Linked DNA regions of Catenuloplanes indicus. The protein of the gene in region 1 interacts with the protein of each later gene in a pairwise test. Links are inferred from orthologs where the notes say so. Each region holds a gene or a part of one and is shown on either strand. Other genes may lie near its edges. The genes, in order: J2S42_RS27340 and J2S42_RS08345.

What was found.
Region 2: the proteins of J2S42_RS27340 (region 1) and J2S42_RS08345 interact in binary tests that used the Bacillus subtilis proteins (3 or more experiments, as listed by UniProt). The link is inferred for Catenuloplanes indicus from one-to-one orthologs.

The regions. Positions count from the first base shown.
Region 1 is NZ_JAUSUZ010000001.1:6,020,018-6,027,766, forward strand. What follows is about bases 1,911-5,760. They hold J2S42_RS27340 (efflux RND transporter permease subunit), read left to right. Parts: upstream 1,911-2,287; coding sequence 2,288-5,560; downstream 5,561-5,760. Other genes in these bases: J2S42_RS27335 (MarR family winged helix-turn-helix transcriptional regulator), read right to left, coding at 1,911-2,126; J2S42_RS27345 (MFS transporter), read left to right, coding at 5,632-5,760. Also shown: J2S42_RS27330 (MFS transporter), read right to left, coding at 1-1,612; more of J2S42_RS27335, read right to left, coding at 1,650-1,910; more of J2S42_RS27345, read left to right, coding at 5,761-6,837; J2S42_RS27350 (hypothetical protein), read right to left, coding at 6,962-7,303. UniProt on the Bacillus subtilis protein: Required for self-resistance to surfactin, an antimicrobial lipopeptide surfactant produced by B.subtilis. Also required for swarming motility.
Region 2 is NZ_JAUSUZ010000001.1:1,793,983-1,800,748, forward strand. Bases 1,994-4,860 are described here. They hold J2S42_RS08345 (glycosyltransferase family 2 protein), read right to left. Parts: upstream 3,989-4,860; coding sequence 2,999-3,988; downstream 1,994-2,998. Other genes in these bases: J2S42_RS08340 (mannosyltransferase family protein), read right to left, coding at 1,994-3,002; J2S42_RS08350 (hypothetical protein), read left to right, coding at 4,228-4,860. In the rest of the region: J2S42_RS08330 (MerR family transcriptional regulator), read right to left, coding at 40-471; J2S42_RS08335 (NAD(P)-dependent alcohol dehydrogenase), read right to left, coding at 479-1,498; more of J2S42_RS08340, read right to left, coding at 1,806-1,993; more of J2S42_RS08350, read left to right, coding at 4,861-6,198; J2S42_RS08355 (hypothetical protein), read right to left, coding at 6,467-6,766.

The DNA.
Region 1 (7,749 bases):
TCCCCTTCCGGCCGATCCGGCCGAGCAGCCAGGTCGCGCCCGGGCCGACGCCGGTCCGGGCGCGCGTGGCCAGCTCGCCGTAGAGGCGTTCCGCGTCCTCGCGCAGCGCCAGCGCGGCCAGCACCCGCTCCAGCTCGTCGACCGGGCGGGTGGCCGGTGCCATGCCGAACATCTCCGGCGCCAGCACCGGCGACGTCACCCGCAGCGGCACCTCGGCCAGCAGCCAGGACAGCACCACGGCCAGGCCGAGCAGCACCGCGAGCGTGTGGAACCCGGCGTGCACGCCGTCGGTGTAGACGCGCAGGTAGAGCGCCACGCCCTCGGGTGTCTGCGGCGTGTTCATCACGTTCGCGTCGGACAGCCGCGGCGGCAGCGACCCGGCGACGATCGCGGCGAACAGCACCGGCCCGACCGCGCCGCCGAACCAGCGGAAGTAGAGGCTGGCGAACGTGGCCACGCCCAGGTGCCGGGCGTCCGTGGCGTTCTGCACGGCGAGCTGCACGAGCGGGAAGACCAGCCCGAGGCCGAGCCCGATCAGCAGCGTGGCCAGCAGGATCACGGCGAGCGGCGTGTCCGCCTCCATCCGTCCCAGGATCAACAGGCCGACCGCGACCAGCATGCTGCCGCCCAGCGTGAGCATGCGGTAGCGGCCGATCCGGGCCACGGTCACCTGCCCGGCGACCACGGAGAGGAGCATCCCGGCGGAGAGCGGCAGCAGCGCCAGCCCGGACGCGGCCGGGCTCCCGCCACGGGCCATCTGCAGGTACGGCGGCAGGCTGGCCACGGTCACGAACAGCGCGGCGCCGCCGAGCAGGCCGATCGCCGACGCGGTCGGGAACACCGTGCCGGTGAACAGCACCGGCGGCAGCACCGGCACCGCGGCCCGGCGCTCCACCCGCACGAACACGGCGATCAGCAGCGCGGTCACGGCGGCCGCGCCGAGCGTCCAGGGCAGGCCGCGGCCCGGCGAGCCGGCCCAGAACACCGCGATCAGCACGCCCGCGCCGATCAGCGCCATCAGCGTGACGCCGGCCAGATCCAGCGGTACGCGTTCGCGCGGGTGCGCGCCGGAGACGGTGAGCGTGACGACGACCAGCAGCACGAGCGCGGTCCCGGCCGTCACGTGGAACAGCCAGCGCCAGGAGAGCGCGTCGGCCAGCAGCCCGCCGGGGACCGGCCCGAGCACGCCGGCGACCGCGTAGGTGACGCCGAACGCGTTCTGGAACGGCGCCCGCTGCTCGGCCCCGGCCAGCCGCGCGGTGAGCAGATGGCTGAGGACCAGCGAGGTGCCGGCGCCGACGCCGTAGATCACCTGCGCCCAGATCAGCGTACGGATCGAGCCGGCCTGCCCGCCCAGCGCGGCACCCGTGGCCGCGGCCAGCAGGCCGGCCTGGAGCATCGGCTTCGGCCCGTAACGGTCGCTGAGCCGGCCGGCCAGCGGCGCCGCGGTGATCGCGGCGAGCAGCGAGGCGGAGATGATCCAGGCGGCCCGGGTCGGCCCGCCGATCTCGGTGGCCAGGTCGCGCAGCGCCGGGCCGTGCCAGGTGTGGTTCGTGCCGGCCAGCAGCGGCACGCCGAGCAGCGCGCAGAGCGTGAGCGTACGGCGGGCCATGCCCACAGGCTATGTGGACAAAACAGATAATTTTTCGCTAATGGAGGTTTTCGGTGGCGCGCTCTTCGGCCGCGTCCGCCTCCGCCGCGTCGACCAGCAGCTCCGAGGCCCGCAGAATGACGCCCAGATCCGCGGCGGACATCCGGCACAGCACCCGGGCCTGGCGTTCGGCACCGGCCATGATGATCCGCTCCACGGTCTGCCGGCCGTGCGGCGTGAGCATCACCCGGCGTACCCGCCGGTCGTTGGGGTCCTCATGTCGCTCCACCAGATCGTGGGCGACCAGCCGGTCCACGATCCCGGTGACGGTGGCCAGACTGACGCCCATGAAGCGCTGCAGTTCCTGCCCGGATGCGCCGTCGCCCGCGGCCAGCATGAGTAGGATCTTGAGCTGCGGCATGGTCAGATGCGCGTCGAACAGCGGGTTGGACCGATCGTGCGCGAACAGGTACTGCATGCGTCGCTGAGTGTCCATGATCTGCGCGATCAGCCGGTCCTTGTCCTCGTCGGCCACCGCGTCTCCTGCCGTTTCGCCGTCTGTCCTGCTGAACAACGGTCCCCGTGAGCAACGGGTCCCTGTGAACTACGGGATGTCCCCGATTGTGGGCAACTTGTTCGCGTAAGGCAAACTATTCGTGTCGAGCTAACTTACCCCAGCAGGAGAAGAGTCTGCTCATGTCCTTGCTCGCAAGACTGAGTCTCGCGAACCGGGGTCTCATCGCCCTGATCGCGATCATCGTGACCGGTTTCGGGGCCTTCGCCATCCCGTCCCTCAAGCAGCAGCTCCTGCCCTCGCTGGAGTTTCCCGCCGCGTTCATCTTCGCCTCGTACCCCGGGGCGTCGCCGGAGATCGTCGAGCAGCGGGTCACCGAGCCGATCGAGAACAGCGTCCAGGGGATCGAGGGCCTCGACGAGGTCACCTCGACCACCAGTGAGGGCGTGGCGACGGTCCAGGTGCTGTTCGAGTTCGGCACCGATCTGACCCAGACCGTCTCGAAGATCGAGAGCAATCTGGGCCGGATCCGCGCCCAGCTGCCGGAGGACGTCGACCCGACCGTCTTCGCCGGCAGCACCGCCGACCTGCCGGCCATCGTGCTGGCCGCGTCCGGCGGCACGGACGAGGCGGCGCTCGCGGCCGCGCTCAACGAGAGCGTGCTGCCCGAGCTGCAGGGCATCGACGGCGTGCGGACCGCGGAGGTCACCGGCGCGCGCACGTCCAGCATCGCCATCACGCCCGACCTGGCGAAGTTCGGCGCGGCCGGTGTCAACCCGGCCGGCATCGCCACCGCGCTCCAGGCGAACGGCGTGTCCGTCCCGGCCGGCACGCTGAGCGAGGGCGACCGCACGCTGACCGTGCAGGTCGGCACGCCGATCACCACGCTGGAAGACCTGCAGAACATCTACCTCACCGGTACGGGTGGGCGCGCGGTCCGGCTCGGCGACGTCGCCACCGTGGCCGAGGTGCAGGCCGCACCGACGTCCTACACGCGCACGGACGGCGTGGACAGCCTCGGCATCTCCGTCACCGCCACGCCGGACGGCAACGCGGTGCGCATCTCCGAGGAGATTCGCGACCGGCTCCCCGAGCTGGCCGCGGCCGGCGGCGTCACGCTCACGGTCGTCTTCGACCAGGCGCCGTTCGTCGAGAGGTCGATCGAGAGCCTGGCCACCGAGGGCATGCTCGGCCTGGTGATGGCCGTGATCGTCATCCTGGTCTTCCTGCTGTCCGTCCGGTCCACGATCGTCACCGCGGTCTCCATCCCGCTGTCCGTGCTGGTCGCGCTGATCGCGCTGTGGATCCAGGACTACTCGCTCAACCTGCTCACGCTCGGCGCGCTCACGATCGCGGTCGGCCGCGTGGTCGACGACTCCATCGTGGTGCTGGAGAACATCAAACGCCATCTCGGGTACGGCGAGGAGAAGCTGCAGGCGATCACCACCGGTGTGCAGGAGGTCGCCGGCGCGGTGCTGGCGTCCACGCTCACCACGGTCGCGGTGTTCGCACCGATCGCGCTGGTCGGTGGTTTCGTCGGCCAGCTCTTCGCGCCGTTCGCCATCACGGTCACGGTCGCGCTGATCGCCTCGCTGATCGTGTCGCTGACCATCGTGCCGGTGCTGGCGTACTGGTTCCTCCGCCCGCCGAAGGGCACCGCGGAGGAGGCCGAGGTCGCCCGCCGGGCCGCGGAGGAGAAGGAGCTGCGCAGCCCGCTGCAGCGCTCCTACCTGCCGGTCATCCGGTTCGCCACCACCTGGCGCTGGACCACGATCGGAATCGGTGTCGTGGTGCTGGCGATCACCGGCGGCCTGGCCACCCAGCTGAAGACGAACTTCATCGACCAGTCCGGTCAGGACACGCTGAGCATCTCCCAGACGATGCCGATCGGCACCAGCCTGGAGGCGACGAACGCGCAGGCCAAGCGCGTCGAGGCGGTGCTGTCCGGCGCGGGCGAGGTGAAGTCGTACCAGGCGACCGTGGGCGGCGGCGGCCAGTCCGCGCTGTTCACCGGCGGCGGCAGCGGCGCGAACACCGCGAGCTACTCCGTGACGCTGGAGGAGGACGTCGACACCGAGGCGTTCACCGAGGAGCTGCGCGGCGAGTTCGAGGACCTGGGCCCGTCGGCCGGCGAGATCACCGTCGGCGCGGACTCCAGCAGCGGCTTCAGCGGCAACGAACTCGCGGTCGTGGTCAAGGCCGCGGACGCGGACGCACTCGCCGCCGCCGCGCAGCAGGTGCAGGACGCGATGGCGGCCACGCCGGACGTCACGGACGTGACCAGCGACCTGGCCGAGAGCGTGCCGCGGATCGACATCACGGTCGACCGGGCCGCGGCCACCGCGCGCGGTCTCTCCGAGGCGCAGATCGGCCAGCTGGTCTCCGGCGCGTTCCGGGACGCGCCGATCGGCCAGGTCACGCTGACCGGCGCCGGCGAGCGCAACGTCGTGCTGGACCTCGGCGGCACCGCACCGGCCGACCTGGCCGCGCTCCGGGCGTACCCGCTGCAGACGCCGGGCGGCATCGTGCCGCTGGACGACGTGGCGGACGTCAACGAGGTGCAGGGCCCGGTCGAGATCACCCGGATCAACGGCGACCGCAGCGTCACCGTCACCGGTACGGTCAGCGGCTCGAACGTCGGCGCGGCCACCACCGCGCTGACCACCGAGCTGGACGAGCTCACCCCGCCGGCCGGTGCGAGCTGGGAGATCGGTGGCGTCAGCGCCGACCAGAACGAGGCGTTCCAGCAGCTGGGTCTCGCGGTGCTGGCCGCGATCGCGATCGTCTTCATCATCATGGTGGCGACGTTCGGCTCGATCATCCAGCCGTTGATCCTGCTGGTCTCCATCCCGTTCGCGGCTACCGGCGCGATCCTGCTGCTGCTCGCGACGGACACCGCGCTCGGCGTACCCGCGCTGATCGGTGTGCTGATGCTGGTCGGCATCGTGGTCACGAACGCGATCGTGCTGATGGACCTGATCAACCAGTACCGCAAGCAGGGGTACGGCGTGCAGCAGGCGGTGATCGAGGGCGGCCGGCACCGGCTGCGGCCGATCCTGATGACCGCGATCGCCACCATCTTCGCGCTCACCCCGATGGCACTCGGCCTGACCGGAGAGGGCGGCTTCATCTCGCAGCCGCTCGCGGTCGTGGTGATCGGCGGCCTGATCAGCTCCACGCTGCTCACGCTGCTGCTGGTGCCGGCGCTCTACACGCTGGTCGAGGGCCGGCGCGAGCGGCGTGCCGAGCGCGAGGCCCGCAAGGCGGAGAAGGCGCGGGCCGGTGTCCCGGCGCCGACCCCCGCCGCCGCTCCGGTGGACCGGGTCGACTCGGTGCCGGAGACCACGCCGGAGCCGCCCGCCGCGCCGTCGGGCGCGCTCCGCGAGGGCACCGACCAGTTCGAGGTGCTCCGCCTGCCACGCAGCAACAAGTCCCCGCTGCCGCCGCAGGAGTAGCCATCACCTGATGCAAGGCGCCTCCCGGATCCTTCCGGGAGGCGCCTTGATCATTTGGGTAAGGTGCCACTGTGAGTTCACCCCTGTCGCTGCTGGCCCGGAACCCGGACTTCCGGCGGCTCTACCTCAGTGAACTCGTCGTCTTCGGCGCGGACTGGTTCATCATGGTCCCGCTGCTCGTGCTGCTCACCGACCTGACCGGCAGCGGCGTGCTCGGCGCGCTCGTGATGACCGTCGACACCGGCCTCAACGCACTGCTCCTGCCGTACTCCGGCACGGTCGTCGACCGGGTCGACCGCCGCACCGTGATGATCGTCGCGAACCTGGCCGCGCTCGCCGCGTCGCTGCTGCTCTTCACGGTCCAGGACGCCGGCACCGCCTGGCTGGCGCTGCTGGCGATGGCCGCGGTCGCGGTGGCCAAGGCGTTCTACACGCCCGCCGCCCAGGCCGCGCTGCCCAACGTGGTCGACCCCGAGGACCTCCCCGACGCGAACGCGCTCGCCGGTGGCGCCTGGGGCATCATGGTCGTGGTCGGCGCCTCGGTCGGCGGCGTGGTCAGCGGCTTCGCCGGCCCGTATGCCTGCTTCGCGATGGCCGGCGCCGGCCTGCTGATCGCCGCGCTCCTCACCTCCCGCATCCGCCGCCCGCTCCAGACCGCCACCCCGGACGGCCCACCCCCGCACCCGTTCGCCGCGATCCGCGAGGCCATCCACCACATCGCCGCCAGCCCGCGCCTCCGCGCCCTGATCACCGTCAAGTCCGCCGTCGGGCTCGGCAACGGCGTCATCGCCGCCTTCCCCCTGGTCGTCGCCGCCTACGGGGTGGGGCCCGCCGGTGTCGGCATCCTCTTCGCCGCCCGCGGCGCCGCCGTCCTGGCCGGCCCCCTGGTCACCCGCCGCCTCCTCGACCACCGGAACTGGCTGCTCCCCGGCCTCGCCATCTCGATGGCCGTCTACGGGCTCGCCTACGCCTCCGCCGCCTTCGCACCCTGGTTCCCACTGCTGGTCGCCCTGGTCTTCGTCGCCCACTTCGCCGGCGGCACCAACTGGATGCTCTCCAACTTCGCCCTCCAGGGCGCGGTCCCCGACACGCTGCGCGGCCGCGTCTTCGCCACCGACCTGATGCTCACCACGATCGCCATCTCGATCAGCCAACTGGCCGTCGCCGCCACCATCGACCACGTCGCCCCCCGCCACATCATGATCGCCAGCGGCACCGTCACCGTTCTCTACGCCTGCGGCTGGGCCATCGCCACCCGCAACCGCAAAACTGCGTGAGCGACCCCGGCCGCCGATGACGCGCCGCACTTCGCAATATCGTGCGGAACGCCCGCGGCGACTTGTTCGATCGAAATGGCGAAGCTCGCTGCTCTTGTGCCATATGCGCGCGGCCCGTGTCGATTCACTTTCCGGCTTCGCCGCTCCCGCATAGCGTTGTGGCGGGGTTCGCCTTTCGGCGTTTCGTCGAGCGCCGCGATCCACGACGAGCATTAATCCCGGAAAGCGCGGTGCCGGCTTCGTTGCCATGTGCCGCGTTGTCCTCGACGGCAGCGAAACACGACCAGCTGCGGAACTTGGCCGCGGCACTTCCCCAATATCGGCGCCGCTCATGTATTCGGCGGAACTCGTCACGCGCAGCAGAGTAATTTCGAGAGGCGGTCCGATCCCGCATCTCGGCCATCTCCGCCGACGTGAACAACTGCGATTGCCGCATGAGAAAAGCTTTCCACAGGGCCGCGATCATTACCGCCCCGATACGGCCGCATGGCCTACACACATCGTGCGCCATTCGCGATACGCGACCTTCCGGCCCGCACGCGATACACGGCGCCGCGCACCACGATCGCGATAGGCTTATACGGCCAGGCCGAGCCCGACGGTGATAGGTGGCACTACGCGGCTTTTCACCAATTGAAGTACCGCCGAGCGAAACGGTGGCGGTTTTCGCTTTCGTGCGCCAGCGCAAAACCGGCACCGCCGGAGCATCCCGGCCCACAGACGCAACCCGCACCACCCACGAAGAAACAGCCGGCCCCACGGACCCCGCAACCGCTGGAAGCCCCGCCATGCACCGGAGTCGGCGACCCGCCGGAGGCATGCCCCGCCCCGCCGCCGACCTGCTCTGCCCAAAATCCGCGCCGTCGCCCCGCCCTGCCGGAGGCGCGCGGTCGACCTGCTCTGCAGAGGACG
Region 2 (6,766 bases), 4.2 Mb from region 1 along the record:
ACGAGCCGTCGCTGGGTGGTTTCGGTGTGGTGGGTGGCCTCAGAGGCCCCGGGCATGCGGAAAGTCCGTCAAGACGTCGGACTCGCAGTCCCGGCCGGACGCGATGATGTCGTGATAGTCGTCGATCTTGGCGCGCAGCACCTCGAGGTCGCCGTGCAACTCGGCCAGGCGGCGGTGGAGTTCGCGCTCCTGCCGACGCAGCACCTCGATGCGCCGGCGGGTGTTGGCCGGCGTGCCCGGACCGAAGCTCACGAAGGTACGAATCTCGGCGACCGGCATGCCGGTGCGGCGCAAGGCCTGAACCAGCCGCACCGCCCGCACTGCCGCCGGGCCGTAGCGCCGGCGGCCGTCCGCGGTACGGCCGACCCCCGAGAGCAGGCCCTCGCGTTCGTACCAGCGCAGGGTGTGCGCGGTCAGCCCGGTGAACTCGGCGAGCTCACGAATGCCGAGCGTGTCGGTTTCCGACGGCATCACGAGATCATCCCAGGTCGGTGAGGTCCAGCACGAAGCGCCAGCGCACATCGTTACGGGCAAGCCGGTCCAGCGCGGTGCCGACCTCGCGGGCCGGCACCTTCTCCACGTCGGCGGTGATCCCGTGACGGGCGGCGAACGCCAGCATCTCACGAGTACGCGCCCGGCCTCCGCCGGCGGACGCGGTGAGCCGCTTGCGGCCGAACGCCATCGCCAGCGGCTCCGGCTCGTAGCGGTCCGGGATGCCCAGCATGCACAGCGTGCCGTCGATCCGCAGTGCCCGCAGGTACGGCGTCGGGTCGTGCTTGACCGGCACCGTGTCGAGGATGAAGTCGAACCGGCCCGCCTGCTCCGCCATCGCCTCCGGGCTGGTGGAGGGCACCACGCCGGCCGCGCCCAACTCGCGCGCGGCCTCCTCCTTGCCCGGTGACGTGGTGAACACGGTCACGGCCGCGCCCAGCGCCGTGGCGAACTTGACCGCGAGGTGCCCGAGCCCGCCGAGTCCCACCACGCCGACGCGCTGCCCGGGCCCGACCCCCCAATGACGCAGCGGCGCGAACGTGCTGATGCCCGCGCACATCAGCGGGGCCGCGCCCGCCGGGTCGAGACCGGCCGGCAGCGGATACGCGAAGGACGCCCGGAGCACGTACTCCCTGGCGTATCCGCCGTGCGTGCCGCCGCCGTAGGTCTCGGCCGGGTATTCGGCGCAGAAGACCTCCTCGCCGGCGCGGCAGGCCGCGCACACGCCGCAACTGTCCACGATGCCGCCGACCGCGACCGGATCGCCCACCCGGAACGCGGTCACGTCGGTGCCGACGGCGGCGACCTCGCCCACGAACTCGTGCCCGGGCACCAGCGGCGGCGCCCCCTCGGCCAGCCCTTGCGCCGCGTGCAGGTCCGTGTGGCAGACTCCGCACCAGGTGACCCGGACCGCGATGTCGTCCGGGCGCAGGTCGCGACGCCCGAAGGTGAACGGCGCCCACACGCCACCGGGGCTGAGCAGCGCCATTCCAGTCGTTTCACGCATGAATCGCACGCTATCCGTTAGAGCGCACTCGAACGCAACCGCGCTACGTCCAGCGCTGGCCCCCGCACCTCGGTGCTCCAGATCGTCGTCGCGGTTCTGCCGGGACACCGTCGGCCGGACCTGGCGGGGCCAGCACCGGCCGTGCGATGACGCCGGACATGGCGCCGGCCAGGACGCGCTCGGTCTCGGCGTCGAGGTGGGAGACCGGCTCCTCGAGTACGATCCGCTGACGCTTGCCGCCGGAGAGCCAGGCGCCGCGCTCCCCGGTCCCGCGATGACGGCGTCGGCACGCGGCACCGCGCCCATGTCAGGCCACCAGGAACGTACCGGCCATGAAGACGGCGAGGAACACGGCCTGCAGGGCGGTACCGGTCACCAGCACGGTGCGGTCGACCGTCTGATCCGCGCCCATCCGCGCCAGGACGAGGAAGATCGCCACCGCCTCCATGACGTAGCGCGCCGACGACTGCATCGCCCGGCCCCCGACCTCGGTCGACGTCAGCATGACGAGTGTGATGCCGGCCTGCACCACCAGGTATGCCTGGTCGCGCCGGAACCGGAACGGTCCTCGCACGGACAGGATCAGCAGGATCACCGCGAGCAGGACGGTGCCGGCCTCCAGCACCGCGCCCAGGGTGACCGGGTCGAGGGGCCCGTGCCCGGCGATCTGCCCGACCGATGTGAGCCACGCCCCGCCCGGCAGGGTGTAGCGGCGGCCCCACTGGTCCTGGGCGATGCTGAACTGCAGCGGATCGCCCAGCTCGATCAGGCAGTAGACGCTGTACGCGGCCACCCCGAGCGGCACCATGGCCAGCGACAGCACGTCGAGCCGGATCGCGCGTGGCCGCCAGCCGATCTGCCGCAGGTACTCGACGGCCAGCGGGAGGATCAGCAGCAGGCCGAACAGCCGGGTGGCCGAGGACAGCGCGCCCAGCGTTCCGGCCAGCCACCAGTGCCCGCGCCGGCCCGCGTAGAGGGCTCCGATCGCCAGCAGCATGAACAACGACTCGTTGTAGCCCAGGGACAGGAAGAAGCCCATCGGGAAGAAGGCCAGGTACCAGGCGGCGCGCTGCGCGACCCGCGGCCCGAACTCGTGGTCGGCCAGCCGGTGCAGCATGACCAGGGCGCCGTACGCGGCGGTGTTCGCCACCACCAGGGCGCTGATCACGGCGTCTCCCGGCAGCACCGGGTCGAGGACGCGGATCAGGATGGGGTAGAGCGGGAAGAACGCCGGGAAGCCCGGCCCGAGGTGGTAGCCGTGCTGGGCGATCGCGACGTAGTGGCCGGCATCCCAGCGGTTCCAGTCCAGCAGGATCGACGACAGTGCCGGGGCCGGGGTGCCGGCCCGGTAGGTCAGCCACGCCAGCGCGCTCACCGGGAGGCGGACGGCGACCGCGGCGGACCACACCGCGAACGCGGTCAGCAGCGCCGTGCGCCACGGCCGGTGGACCGGCGTGACGGACTCGGACGGTGCGGCGAGTTCCTCGGTGATCGTCGCGGTCACGACGGCACCCGGACCGGCCGGCGGCTGCTCGGGGCGGCGGAGTCGAAGGTCACGACGTACGCCGGGCGGTTCTGCATCGATGTGAACACGCGCGCCACGTACTCGCCGAGCAGCCCGAGGCACAACAGTTGCAGCGCGCCGAGGAACACCAGCGCCACGAACATCGACGTCCAGCCCGGCACGACATTCCCCCACAGGTAGGCGGCCAGGACCGCCCCGCCCATGACGAAGCAGAGCGCGATGCCCACGCAGCCCAGCCAGGTCGCGACCCGCAGTGGCGCGGCCGAGAACCCGGTGATGCTGTCGAACGCCAGCCGGACCATCTTGGCCAGCGGATACTTGGACCGGCCGGCGGCGCGCTCCGCACGGGCGTACGGCACCTCGCCGCTCGGCAGGCCCAGCCACGGAACGAGCAGCCGGTAGACCGGCCGGTCCTCCGGCAGGTCCAGCAGGGCGTTCACGGCGTTGCGGCTGAGCATCCGGAAGTCACCGGCGTTGTGCGGCACGGCGGTGCCGGTCAGCCGCCGCATCAGCCGGTAGTACGACTCGGCGGTCCAGCGCTTGAACAGGCTGTCGGTGCCGCGATCGGCGCGTACGCCGTAGACGACGTCGAGCCCTCCACCCTCGGCCGCGGCGAGCATCCGGGCGATGACCTCGGGCGGGTCCTGCAGGTCGACGTCGATGCTCACCACGTACTCACCGCGTGCCCGGTGCAGGCCGGCGGTGAGGGCGTTCTGATGCCCGGCGTTGCGGCGCAGCCGGACGATCCGCAGCTGCGGCCACCTGCGGCGCATCGTCTCCAGCACCACCGGTGTCGCGTCCCGGCTGCCGTCGTCGACGGCCACCACCTCGTACGTCACGAGCAGCCCGTCGAGCACCGGGCGTAGCCGCTCGGCGAACAGCGGCAGCACGTCCTCCTCGTTGAATACGGGGACCACCACTGACAGTCTCGGGTACATCCCGCCGTATCCCTCGTCGATCGTCACCGGGACAGAGTGTCGAAGCCCTCATAAGCGCCGGATAAGCATGGCCGGTGAACCGGCTCGGGCCGGTGGGACGTCCGGAGATCGTCGTGCCCCGGCCGTAGAGCAGCCGACACCGTGGCCGCACACTTGTCGTAGCCGCCCGTGTCACTCTCGCAGCCGAGCGGAATAGATGTTCTTGGACACCGATCTGCCATACAGCCGCCCGCCTCGTTACTGCTCGCCGAACTAGCATCCCGGTCGTGGGAAATGCGTGGGACACGATCGACTGGGCGGCCTTCGACGGCGCCTACGGGCCGGCGACCGAGACGCCGGGCATCCTGGCCGCGATCGCGTCGGAGGATCCCGAGGTGGCCGACGACGGGCGGTTCGAGTTCTACTCGTCTCTGCATCATCAGGGAACGGTCTACGCGGCGACCGTGCAGGCCGTGCCGTTTCTGATCGAGCTGGCCGTGCGGCCGGGCGTCCACCAGCGCGATCACCTGCTGCGGACGGTCGGCGCGCTCTGCGACCCGCAGCAGACCAACGGCGAGCAGCGTGCGGTGCACGCGGCCGTCGCGCGGCTCAGTGGGCTGCTGCTGCCCGCACTTGACGATCCAGATCCGGGGGTACGGGAGGCAGCCGCCTACGCGCTCGCCCACGCGGACTCCCGGCACGTACCCGCGCTGGCCGCCCGCCGGGCTTCGGAGACCGTCCCGGTCGTGCGCGCGTCGCTGCTGCTCGGCACGGCTCCCCACCCACCCGGGTTGCTGCGGGACGCGCTGACCGAGCCGTTCCCGGTCCCGGCGGCGGCCGCCGTGCTGCTCGCCCGCGCCCGGCATCCGCTCACCGCGGACCAGCTGACCCGCGTGTACGCCACCACCGCCACCTGGCAGGGCCCCTGGTCCGACACCGTCTCCGGACGGCCGGGCGACCTGACCCGGTTCCTCGACCTCGACGGGCTGACCACGCTTACCGACGCGTTGACGACCGGCCCGGCCCGCCGCGATCTCGCCCATGGGCTGGCCGACCGTTTCCGCTCCTCGCGCGCAGCGGCGTCCGCGCTGGCCGGCCGGCTCGCGCCGCTGCTGGCCGACCCGGAGCAGGACGTCCGGTCCGCGGCCGTCGACGCGGCGCTCGCGGCGGGCACCGCCTGCGCCGTGCTCGCCGACGCCCTGGCCACGCTGGCCGCCGACCCGGTAGGCGATGCGCCGGACGAGGCGCTGGGCCTGCTGATCCGGTTGCGGGATCCGCGCTGGTCCGGGCTGCTGGTGTCGGCGTGGGAGCGCGGCCGTGATCCGCAGGTGACCACGCTGTTCGGCGACATCAGCCCGCCGTACGACGCGGAGATCCTGCATGCGGTCCGGCGGCGGTTGCGCATGCTCGCCGGAGAACCGGAAGCCGGGAAGTGGGCCGCCGCGCCGCAGGTAGGCCTGGTGCAACTGCTCGGCGGCTGGGGACCAGCGGCAGCGGACGCGGTGCCGGAGATCATCGCGGCATATGAGCGGGCCTTCGGGGTCGCGGCGGACGCACTGGCGTCGATCGGGCCGTCGGCGCTCTCGGCCGTATCCATGCTGAAGGATCGTGCTCTTGGTGGTGATCTTCGGGCCGGGCACGCGGTGTGGCGGCTGACCGGGGAGACTGAGGCGCTGGTCAGTGCGGTACTGGCGAAGCGAGGGCGGGGAGCGGCGTGGGATCTGCGGCGGGCGGGCGAGGCCGGGACCGCGCTGGCACCAGCTGTCCCCCGGTTGCGTGAGTGGCTGGCGCAGGCCGGCGACGCGGACGAGCGGATCATGGTGGCGCGGGCGCTGTGGCGGGCCACCGGTGACCCGGCGGAGGCGCTGCCGACGTTGACTGAGGTGCTGGCCGGTGGCCATCCCGGCGCCGGGGCGGGACTCGCGGCGGAGATCGGCACGCCGGAGCACCGGCCGCACCTTCGCCGGATGCTGCGGCACCAGCCCTGGCACGTTCAGGTCGACGCGATCCGTGCGCTGCACCGGCTCGGCGTGCCCGCCGAGGAGCTGACGGCCCCGTTGCTGGACCTGCTCGACCGGGCCTCGGACATCCAGGTGAACCTGCTGGTGGAGATGCGTGCGGTGACCGCCATCCCGGCGCTGACCGCGCTGGCCGAGCAGCCCGAACGGGTGGTCCGCAGCGGCTTCCGGGACTACCCGTGGCAGGACGACGCGCTCCGCGAGCGGCTCCGGGCCGCAGTGGCGGCGCTCAGCGCGTGACCGTCCGGGCCGGTTCGCTGTGCGGAGATGCAGGACGCGGCGGTCGACCGGCCGGGGTGCGCGCCGCGGGCTGTGACACGGACCGGCCGTAGCGATCGCTCATCCCGGCCGGTCCGTGGGCGGGCAGGTCCGGTTCGCGGTGCGGCTGATGGCATGTGGACGACCTCGATGCGATGGTTGCGCGGGTCCCGCAGCACGACAGGCGCCGGGAACGTCACGCTCAGCACGATGCGCTGGACTTGATTCGTACCCTTGAAATTTGGGTGATCTACGAGGTGTCTGCACGGTAGAACTTGATGATCCGTTTGCCGTGCTTGAATGCGCGCAGGGACTCTGGCAAGTCCTCGAAGTCCGCACGGCGGTTCGAGCACAGCACGATCACGGCGTGGTCCTGGAGATGAAACCTGAGCTGTTCCAGCATCTGTCGCGAAGGATTTCCGGCGTCCGAAGTCCAGACAGTCTGGCTGCCGTAGGGCAGATCGGCGATGACGACATCGATACCATCAAGAGCGACCAGTCGCACATCGACCTCACGCGTCGCGTCGATGACCGAGACTGTTGTTGTTAT